Regions from separate parts of the Haloactinospora alba genome, predicted to be linked through region 2. Evidence: predicted binding sites of a transcription regulator. Region 2 holds the regulator's gene; the other holds the start of a gene.
What was found. The regulator HrcA, encoded in region 2, represses chaperone genes, less so after heat shock. The targets are predictions, from matches to a motif close to TTGGCACTCTCNNNNNGAGAGTGCCAA.

Region 1 (4,953 bases), 860 kb from region 2:
GGGTCAGGATCGGGGTCCGGTCGTGGCCCACCGTTCCGGCGCCCTGGGGCATGCCCGGCTGCACCGCGACCTTGCCGAACCACACCGTTCCCAGCCGGGAGAGCACCTCCTTGACGGCGTCGTAGGCGCCCATGCTGACACCGCCGGTGGTGAGGATGAGGTCGGAGCGCGCGGCGGCGTCCTCGATCGCCTCGCGCACGCTGTCCGGGTCGTCGCCGGTGGCGGCGTGCCGGGACGCGACACCGTCGGCGTCCCGTACGGCGGTGGCCAGCATGTAGCTGTTGGACTCCCAGATCTGCCCCCGGCCGAGCGGCGCCCCGGGTTCCACCAGTTCCTCCCCGGTGGACAGGACGGCGACCCGCGGCCGCGGGTGCACCCGCACCCTGCCCCGGCCGACCGCGGCCAGCACCGCCGTCTCGGACGGCCCCACGCGCACCCCGGACCGCAGCACCGGGTCCCCCTCGCGCACGTCCCCGCCGGCGCGGCGTACGGCGTTCCCGGCGGTCACGGGCCGGTCGACGGTCACGGTCCCCGTCCCGCCGTCGGTCCACTCCACCGGGACCGCGGCGTCCGCTCCCCCGGGGAGGGGCGCGCCGGTCATGATGCGCGCGCACTGGCCGGGCCGCAGTGTCACCACAGCGGTGTCCCCGGCGGGGATGTCGGCGACGACGGGCAGACGCGCCGGGTCCTGCTCCGAGGCGCCGTCGAGGTCGGTGGCCACGACGGCGTAGCCGTCCACCGCGGAGTTGTCGAACCGCGGGAGGGAGACCGGCGCGGACACGGGTTCGGCGAGCACCCCGCCGTGCGCCTGGAGCAGGTCCAGCTCGGTGGGCTCCGTGGGGTGAACGAGCTCCAGAACGTCCCGGATGTGCTGCTCCACGCTCTTCATCGTCGTCGCTCCCCCGTTCGTTGACGCCGCACCGCCGAGGTGTCCAGTGTTCCACGCCGGGTGGGGGTCCCGGACAGCCCCGCCCTCACGTCTGGGGATTGTCCTTCTCCGCCACGAACGAGCGCAGCCAGGGCAGGAACTCGGCGGCGAGGTCGGGGCGGCGGCACGCGAACTCCACGACGGTGCGGAGGTAGTCCACCGTGTTCCCGGTGTCGTAGCGCCGCCCGGGGAACAGCACTCCGTGCACGGGCCCGCCCTCGTCGGCCCCGCGCCCGGCCAGCTCCCGCAGCGCGTCGGTGAGCTGGATCTCCCCGCCCCTGCCGGGCGGGGTCTCGCGCAGCACGTCGAACACCGCCGGGTCGCAGATGTAGCGGCCGATGATCACCCACCGGCTGGGGGCGCTCTCCACCGGCGGTTTCTCCACCAGGTCGGTGACCGTGACGACGTCCGGTTCGTCCGCCGGTTCCACGGCGGCGCACCCGTAGGAGGACACGTTCTCGGGGTCGACCTCCATCAGCGCCACCACGCTGCCGCCGTAGGTCTCGCGCACCTCGATCATCCGCGCGAGCAGCGCGTCCACCTCGCCGATGAGGTCGTCGCCCAGCAGCACGGCGAACGGTTCCCGCCCCACGTGGGCCGCGGCGCACAGGACCGCGTGGCCCAACCCGCGCGGGTCGCCCTGCCGCACGTAGTGCATCTGGGCGAGCTCACTGGTGGCCTGCACCGACCGCAGGCGCCGGGTGTCGCCCTTGGCGCGCAGCGCCTCCTCCAGCTCGTAGGCGCGGTCGAAGTGGTCCTCGATGGAGCGTTTGCTGCGCCCCGTGATCACGAGGACGTCGTCGAGGCCGGCGGCGACGGCCTCCTCCACGACGTACTGGATCGCGGGTTTGTCCAGGATCGGCAGCATCTCCTTGGGCGTCGCCTTGGTCGCGGGCAGGAACCGGGTGCCCAGACCCGCCGCGGGTACCACGGCTTTCGTGACAGTGGGGACAGCGGGTTGCGTTTCAGCCATGCCGGCACTGTAGGACAGCGCCGGTGCCGTGACCGCCCGGCACGCGTGGGCCGGTCCGCGTCACGGCAGCGCGCTGGCCGGTGAGCGCCGTACGGCGCAAGGGACATTCACCCGTTCTTCACGCATTCCTCACCGTCGGGCCGTGGCTGGGAGACTGGGTGCCATGGAGACCACCGAGAAACGGGAGATGCGCCGGCGGATCACGCAGGAACGGCGCAGTCTGCCCGAGTCCGAGACGCAGCGCGCGGGGACGGCGCTCAGGGACGCTCTCGCCAGCACGCCGCCCTTCGACACGGGCGGGACGGTCGCCGTGTACTACTCGGTCGGAACCGAGCCGGACACCCACAAACTCATCACCGCGCTGTGGCGGCGCGGTACCTACGTGCTGCTGCCGGTGTTCCTGCCGGACCGGAACCTGGACTGGGCCTCCTACGAGGGTCCGGACAGTCTCACCCGCACCGCCAACGACCTGCTGGAACCCACCGGTCAGCGGCACGGCCCCGAGGCGGTGCGGCGGGCGTCGGCCATCGTGTGCCCCGCGCTGGCCATCGACCGCAAGGGCTACCGGTTGGGGCGCGGGGCCGGCTGCTACGACCGGGCCCTGTCGCTGGCCGGGCCGAACACGAGCATCGTCGCGGTGATTTACGACACCGAACTGGTGGACGCGGTGCCCACGGAACCGCACGACCAGCCGGTACACGGGGTCGTGACGCCGACGGGCGGGCTCTCCTGGTTCTGACCCCGCCGGTGTGTGCGAGGGAACAGCGCCGAACCGCCGGGTGTTGCATATCCCGGCGGCGCCGTACCGGCCGGTGGCAGCGCCCCGAGTCGCGGCAGCGCTGCCCGAGCACGTACCATTTAGCAGTCAGCGGGCGAGAGTGCCAGCAAGGAGGATCCGTGCCTACGTACCAGTACGCGTGCACCGCATGCGACGCTCAGATGGAAGTCGTGCAGAGCTTCAGCGACGACTCGCTGACCGTGTGCCCCGAGTGCGAGGGCCGCCTGCGCAAGGTGTACTCGGCTGTGGGGATCGTCTTCAAGGGCTCCGGCTTCTACCACACCGACAGCAAGCCCGGTTCCGGATCGTCGGTCTCCGCCAACGGCTCCTCGGAGTCCGCGAACGGCAGCGGCCAGAAGAGCGACAGCTCAAGCGCGGACTCGTCCGGCTCCGGCTCGGACTCCTCCAGCTCGGGCTCCTCCGGATCGGGCGACTCCTCCTCCGGAACCGCGAGCTCCTCCGGGTCCTCCAGCGGGTCGACGAGCACCGCCTCCGCCTCCTCCAGCTAGGTTGTTCGGCGGACGCCGTCCGTCGAACAGGACCCGCACCCCCGCGCCTGTGGACAGGCGCCCCACTCCCTGCCCGGCGTCGTATCGTGCTGACATGGCCATCACACGTCCAGCACTCCGCCCGCTGTGAGAACGCGCCGGCGCGTTCCGGGCGCCTTCCTGTCCCGGCACAGGCGCGCGTTCGGCACGTCCTGCGCCGCGCTCGCGTTCGCGGGCGCGGTCCTGTTGCTGCGCCCGCCTCCGGAGCCCACCACGGACGTCCTGGTGGCGGCGGGAGACGTGTCCGCCTCCTCCCCACTGGCACCGCGCGACACCACGGTGCGCTCCCTTCCGCGCGAGGCCGTGCCCGACGGCGCCCTTCCGCCGGACACCGACACTGATGGCATGTCCTTGACCGGTCCGCTGCGCGGCGGGGAGGTGCTCACCACCGCCCGGGTCGCGGACCCGCCCGCCGCCGAGTACGGCGCCGACAGGGTGGCCGCCCCGGTCCGGGTGGCGGACGCCGGAGCTCTCACCCTCCTCAACCCGGGAAGCAGGGTTGACATCCTCGCGGCGGGCGAACCGTCCGCGGCCGGCTTCGCCGCGGAGGCGGTGGGCGGCGGTCCGGCCGAGCGGGTGGTGGCCGACTGCCCGGTGATCGCCGTTCCGGAAGACGACCGGGCCGGGTCCGGGGAGACGGGCGCGCTCCTGCTCGTGGCGGTCACTCCGGAGGACGCGCGCGCTCTCGCCGGACACGCGGCCAGCAGCCGCCTGTCCGTCACCATCCGCGGGTGAGGGGTCCACCGCCCGCCCGCGGACCGGGCGGGGTCAGTCGGCGCCGCTGACGGCCTCGTACTCCCAGTGCCAGGGCTCGTAGGGGCTGGAGTAGGCCCACTGCGGGTGGAACCAGCCCCACTGCTCGGAGTTCTCCTCCAGCCAGTTGAACTGCGGCGTCCCCTCGTTCTGCACCCCGCCGCACAGGTCGATCGCCAGGCCCCAGCCGTGGTTGCTGGTGCCCGGGACGGCGGCGTTGCCGGGGGGTTGCTCGGCGAACACGCGCTGCTGGTTGGGGAGGTCGCGGTAGGAGCTGGTCACGCACATCTCCTCACCGAACTCCTCGGCGTAGGCCTGGTTCATCTCGATGAAGTCCACGGCCGCGTCGGCGCGCAGGAACTCGCCGCCCTGCGGGAGTTCGCACAGGGAGCTGTCCGGAAGCAGGCCGTTGGCCGAGTCGGAGGCGTTCTCCCCCTTGGAGGGGTCGCACTCCGCCCCGGCCATGTAGGTGTCGACGTCCAGCCCGCGGTCCTCCAGCTCGCTGGTGAGCTCCTCGGTGCTCTCCTCCGACTTCTCCCGCAGGTCGGCGAGGTCGCCCTTGAGCTCGACCCGTTCCAGCTGCGTCTCCGACTGCAGCGCCTGCGCGTCGTTGGCGAGGTCGGACTTCTCCTCCCGGAGACTGTTGGCCTCCTCCAGCAGCGCCTGCTGGTCGTCGGAGAGCTTGCCGACGTAGGACTCCACCTGGAGGTCCTGTTCGATCGTCCCGGAGGTCATCATCCCGAGGGTGCCGCCGTCGGGCTGCTGGTACAGGGTGCTGGCGAGCTGGGACAGGGGTTCGCGCATCTCGGCGAGGTCCTGTTCGGTCTCCTGCAGGTCCTCCAGGGTGGAGACGAGCTCGTCCTGGGCGTCCTCCAGCGCCTTCTCCCGCTCGGTGTAGTCCTCGGTGGCCTCCTCGAGCTCCTCCTTGGCCTTGTCGGCCTTCTTCTTGAGCTCGTCGAGGTCGCTGTCGGCC
Region 2 (4,953 bases):
GTTGCGGGTACTGCCCGCCGCTGGGTTGCCCGTAGCCCTGTGGCGATTGTGGCGGGTAGGCGCCCCCCCGGGTGGTTGGGGGCGGGTTGTTGGTAGCCCTGCGGAGGCTGTTGCGGGGAAGGGCCCTGCCCCGGCTGCCCCCCGGACCCCGACCGCGTGTGGTCCGGATATCCACCGGGCTGTTGCGGGCCGGGAGCGGGATGTCCGTTGGCGGGCGGTTCCTGTGGCGGCGGTTGGTTCGGTGGGGTCTCACTCATCAGCGTTTCGGGGCGTGAGGCCGAGCTGCGCACGGCGGGGAGGGAACGCCCTTCTCCTTTCTGGCAGTGTGGACGAAGTCGTCCGGACTGTCGACGGTACAAGCGGTGACCGTGGGCAGAGCACGTACCGGTGGACGAGGGGAGAACACTTTCGGCTCGGGGATCGCGCCGGCTGGAACGGCTCCACCGGTCCCTCCCTTCCCGGCGGCTCACAACGGTTACGACCGACGTGTGCGGCTGACCAGGCCACCGGCGGTCCCTCCGGTCCCCGCACGAGGACCCACGGTGCCAGCGCCGCGTGACCATGCCGGAACCGTCGGGTGAATCATGGCACGGACCAGTGCCCTTCTCGCAGCTGAGACTACTGCTCCCCCTCCGCTGGGAGATCGGTGACGAAATCAATCAGTTCTTCGACGCGCCCCAGAAGCTCAGGTTCCACATCCGCGAAGGATCGTACCGAGGCGAGAATACGCCGCCACGCCGTCGGGGGGTCCGTGTCCCAACCCAGGGCGTTGAGTACCCCCTCTTTCCACGGAACTCCACGCGGTACCTCGGGCCACGCGCTGATTCCCAGTGAGGACGGCTTCACCGCCTGCCAGACGTCGACGAAGGGGTGGCCCGTGACCAGGACATGCTCGGAACGGGTCTGCTCGGCGATCGCGCTTTCCTTCGACCCGGGAACGAGGTGGTCCACAAGAACACCAAGCCGCCGTTGCGGAGACGGAGCGAACTCGTCGATCACCGCGGGAAGGTGGTCGATCCCTTCCAGATACTCCACGACCACGCCCTCGACCCGCAGGTCGTGTCCCCAGACCCTCTCCACCAGCTCGGCGTCGTGCACACCCTCCACGTAGATCCGGCTCTCCCTGGCAACGCGGGCTCGGGCGCTCGGAACAGCGAGTGACCCCGAGGCGCTGCGTGCGGGACCAGTGGCCTCCGGGGCGGGGTGGACCACCGTGACCGGGCGGCCGTCCATCAGGAAGGCCGCGGGGGCCAGGTCGAACACCCGCTGTCTACCGTGCCGGTCCTCCACGGTGACAGTGTTCTTGTCCCAGCCGACAATGGCACCGCAGAACCGTTCGTCGGCTGTCTCGACGACCAGCCCCTGCTCGGCGGGGATCTCGGGAACACTCCCCCTGCGGGGGCGCCGCCATTCCCCCGCCAGAACGTCGCTGCCATAGTTCTTTCCCGGATTCGTGCGCACAGCCGCGGATTCTACTGAACACAGCCGTTGTCGGCGGGCGATGAATGAGAAGAGACACGTGTGTCCCGCTGGTAGGCGGGGTTCCTCCCGCCCGCGTGTCAGCGGGGTTGCGGCCGTGCCCGTCGTATGGCAATGGCACCCGGGCGGGAACGGGAACGGACAGTGGGAAAGACCGGACACGGGCCCGTACTGACGGGTGTTCCCGCGGCAACCGGGAACGCCGCGGGGTCCGCTGTCCTGCCCCGAGGGCCGGGAGAGCCGCCCTGGGCAGCGTCGGCTTTGCACAGCAACATAGAATTAGCACTTGAGACGATAGAGTGCCAGGAGGTGAGCGCGTGCTCGACGACCGCAAACTCGCGGTTCTGCGTGCCATCGTCGAGGACTACGTGGCTACGAACGAGCCAGTAGGCTCGAAGGCACTCGCCGACCGGTACAGCCTCGGGGTTTCCTCGGCGACGATACGTAACGAGATGGTCGCTCTCGAGGAAGAGGGATATATCGCCCAACCGCATACCAGTGCGGGACGGATCCCGACAGACAAGGGGTACCGTCTGTTCGTGGATCGCCTGTCCACGGTGAAACCGTTGTCCGTGGCGGAGCGGCGTGCGATCGAGTCGTTCCTGAGCGGAACCGTCGACCTGGACGAGATCGTTGGGCGTACCGTGCGGTTGCTCGCCCAGCTCACCCAGCAGGTCGCGATCGTTCAGTACCCTTCCCTGACCCGGTCGGCGGTGCAGCACGTAGAGCTCGTCCCGCTCGGGAACCAGCGGGTGATGATGGTGCTCATCACCGACACTGGTCGGGTGGAGCAGCGGGTGGTCGACGGAGCCGAGCAGGTCTCGGAAGAGGCCGTGGAGAACCTGGGCCACGTATTGAACCGGGCCCTGGCGGGTAGATGGTTAGAGGACGTTCCGTCAGCTGTGACTGAGCTTCCCTCGCAGATGCCCCCAGACGACCGGCCGATGACCGCATCAGTGCTGTCCGAGTTGCTGGAGAGCGTCGTGGAGAAACGCGACGAGAAGGTGGTGCTCGGAGGAACGTCCAATCTCGCAGGGATGGACTTTTCAGCTAGCCTGCGGGAGGTACTGGAGGCGCTGGAAGAAAACGTGGTCCTCATCCGTTTGCTCGGTGAGGCAGGTGATCCGTCCATGCTAACGGTACGCATCGGCGCGGAGAACTCCCACGAAGGGCTGAGGTCCACTTCGATCGTTTCCGCAGGATACGGGGCTGGGGACCAGTCGCTTGCCAAGCTCGGCGTGGTCGGCCCTACCCGGATGGACTACCCCGGAACGATGGGAGCAGTACGCGCTGTGGCTCGGTATGTCGGTTCGATTTTGGCGGGGCAGTAAGTGGCCAGAGATTATTACGAGATCCTCGGTGTGCGTCGGGACGCGACCCAGGATGAGATCAAGAAGGCGTACCGGCGCCTTGCCCGTGAGTTGCATCCGGATGTCAATCCCGACGACTCGGAAACACAGGACCGCTTCAAAGAAGTAACCCAGGCTTACGAAGTTCTCTCCGACGAGAACAAGCGTCGGATGTTCGACATGGGCGCCGACCCGTTCGCTCCCTCCGGGGGCGGAGGCGGCGGCTCGGCCGGCGGCTTCGGCGCGTCGGGCTTCCCCTTCGACGACATCATGAACGCCTTCTTCGGTGGACAGGCGGGCGGAGGCCGCGGCCCCCGCGAGCGCAGCCGCCGTGGACGCAGCATCAAGGTGCGTGTCGAACTCGACCTTGCGGAGACGGCGTTCGGTGTCACGAAGGACGTGACGTTCCCCACGGCGATCCTGTGCGACACCTGTCAGGGTGAGGGCGCGGCCAAGGGAAGTAAGCGCCACACGTGTGACATGTGCCAGGGACGTGGCGAGGTGTCCCAGGTGGCTCGGTCCTTCCTTGGCCAGGTCATGACCACACGTCCCTGTCCACAGTGCTCCGGGCAGGGAAGCATCATCACCAACCCCTGCGGCGACTGCGCCGGTGAGGGTCGCGTCCAGGAAAAAGTCACCCGTAAGGTGCAGATTCCCGCGGGTGTCGAGGACGGAACCCAGATCCAGCTCGCCGGTGAGGGTGAGGTGGGCCCCAACGGGGGGCCGCGCGGCGACATCTTCCTGGAGATCGTGCAGCGTCCCCACTCGACCTTCGAACGTCACGGGGACGACCTGCACTGCACCGTGACCGTCCCGATGACAGCGGCGGCGCTGGGCGCCTCGCTCACGATCGACACGCTGGACGGGACCGAGGAGATCGACCTGCGTCCCGGCACCAGCTCCGGGCGGGTGATCACGCTCCCGGACCGCGGAACCCGGCACCTTGACGGTGGGGGACGTGGTGACCTCAAGATCCAGGTCGAGGTCGAAACACCCGCCAAGCTGGATGAGGAGCAGGAGTCGTTGCTGCGCAAGCTCGCCGAGCTGCGGGGCGAGGACCACCCGCCCGGCAAGTTCAGTCCCGGACACGGGAACTTCTTCTCCAAACTGCGCGGCGCGTTCAGTTCCCGGTAGTCGGGATGCGGTACGTGGCGAAACAAGAGGGGAACGCGTGACACCTCCGGTCTTCGTTACTGGCGCCGGGGAGCTCGACACCGAACGGGTGGTGCTCTCCGGCGCGGAGGGGCGACACGCTGCGACGGTACGTCGCCTCTCCGCCGGAGACGTGGTGCAGCTCACTGACGGTGCGGGTACGCGCGCTCGTTGCATGGTGACCGAGGTGGGCAAGGACACCCTGGTCTGCGCGGTCGAGGAGCGGGCGACCGACCCGGTGCCGTGTCCCTGGCTGACCGTGGTGCAGGCTCTGCCCAAGGGAGACAGGGGAGAGTTGGCCGTCGAGAGCATGACCGAGGTCGGTGTGGACACGATCGTCCCATGGTCGGCCGAACGGTGCGTGACCCGATGGAAGCCCGAGCGTGTCCCCAAAGCGTTGGGCAAGTGGCGGGCCACGGCGAGGGAAGCCGCCAAACAGGCGCGTCGCAGCCGCATACCCGAGGTGACCGAACCGGCGACCACGGACGGGGTAGCTTCCCTGATCAGCGCTTCCGGCCTCGGAATCGTCCTGCACGAGGAATCCGGTCACCGGTTGTCCGAGCTGGTGGTGCCCGGGGACAGTGCCGAGTCCGGTGGGATCGTGCTCGTGGTCGGCCCCGAGGGAGGGTTCACCGACACTGAGCTGCGGACCTTCGACACTGCCGGAGCGGTGCGGTCACTACTGGGCCCCACGGTGCTGCGTACCTCCACGGCCGGGGTGGCGGCGCTCTCCGTCCTCCAGACACGCTGCGAGCGCTGGTAACCCTCGCCGCCGCGCTGCCGTGTCCCGCGCTACGGAAACCCCCAGGCCGCACGTCCGCCCGTCGGCGGGAGAGGCGCACCGGACACCGGACGCGTCCGCTATTCCGGTGGTTGCTGGGTCGTGTCCTTCTGGGACGTGCCGCTGTCCTCCTCCGGCTCGGACGTGGGACTCGTACTCGTTTCTCCCCCATCGTCGGGCTCGTCGTCGCCG

Region 1: the regulator HrcA is predicted to act here: its motif matches at 2,760-2,786, upstream of FHX37_RS00745 (FmdB family zinc ribbon protein).

Annotation. Positions count from the first base shown of each region.
Region 1 is NZ_VFQC01000001.1:154,061-159,013, reverse strand. It holds gene glp (molybdotransferase-like divisome protein Glp) at 1-889, opposite strand, end outside; gene galU (UTP--glucose-1-phosphate uridylyltransferase GalU) at 975-1,901, opposite strand; gene FHX37_RS00750 (5-formyltetrahydrofolate cyclo-ligase) at 2,044-2,640, shown strand; gene FHX37_RS00745 (FmdB family zinc ribbon protein) at 2,799-3,188, shown strand; gene FHX37_RS00740 (SAF domain-containing protein) at 3,315-3,962, shown strand; gene FHX37_RS00735 (D-alanyl-D-alanine carboxypeptidase family protein) at 3,996-4,953, opposite strand, start outside.
Region 2 is NZ_VFQC01000001.1:1,016,352-1,021,304, forward strand. It holds gene FHX37_RS23440 (DUF4870 domain-containing protein) at 1-175, opposite strand, end outside; gene FHX37_RS04685 (DUF3097 domain-containing protein) at 619-1,461, opposite strand; gene hrcA (heat-inducible transcriptional repressor HrcA) at 1,797-2,810, shown strand; gene dnaJ (molecular chaperone DnaJ) at 2,811-3,962, shown strand; gene FHX37_RS04700 (16S rRNA (uracil(1498)-N(3))-methyltransferase) at 4,000-4,743, shown strand; gene FHX37_RS04705 (hypothetical protein) at 4,842-4,953, opposite strand, start outside.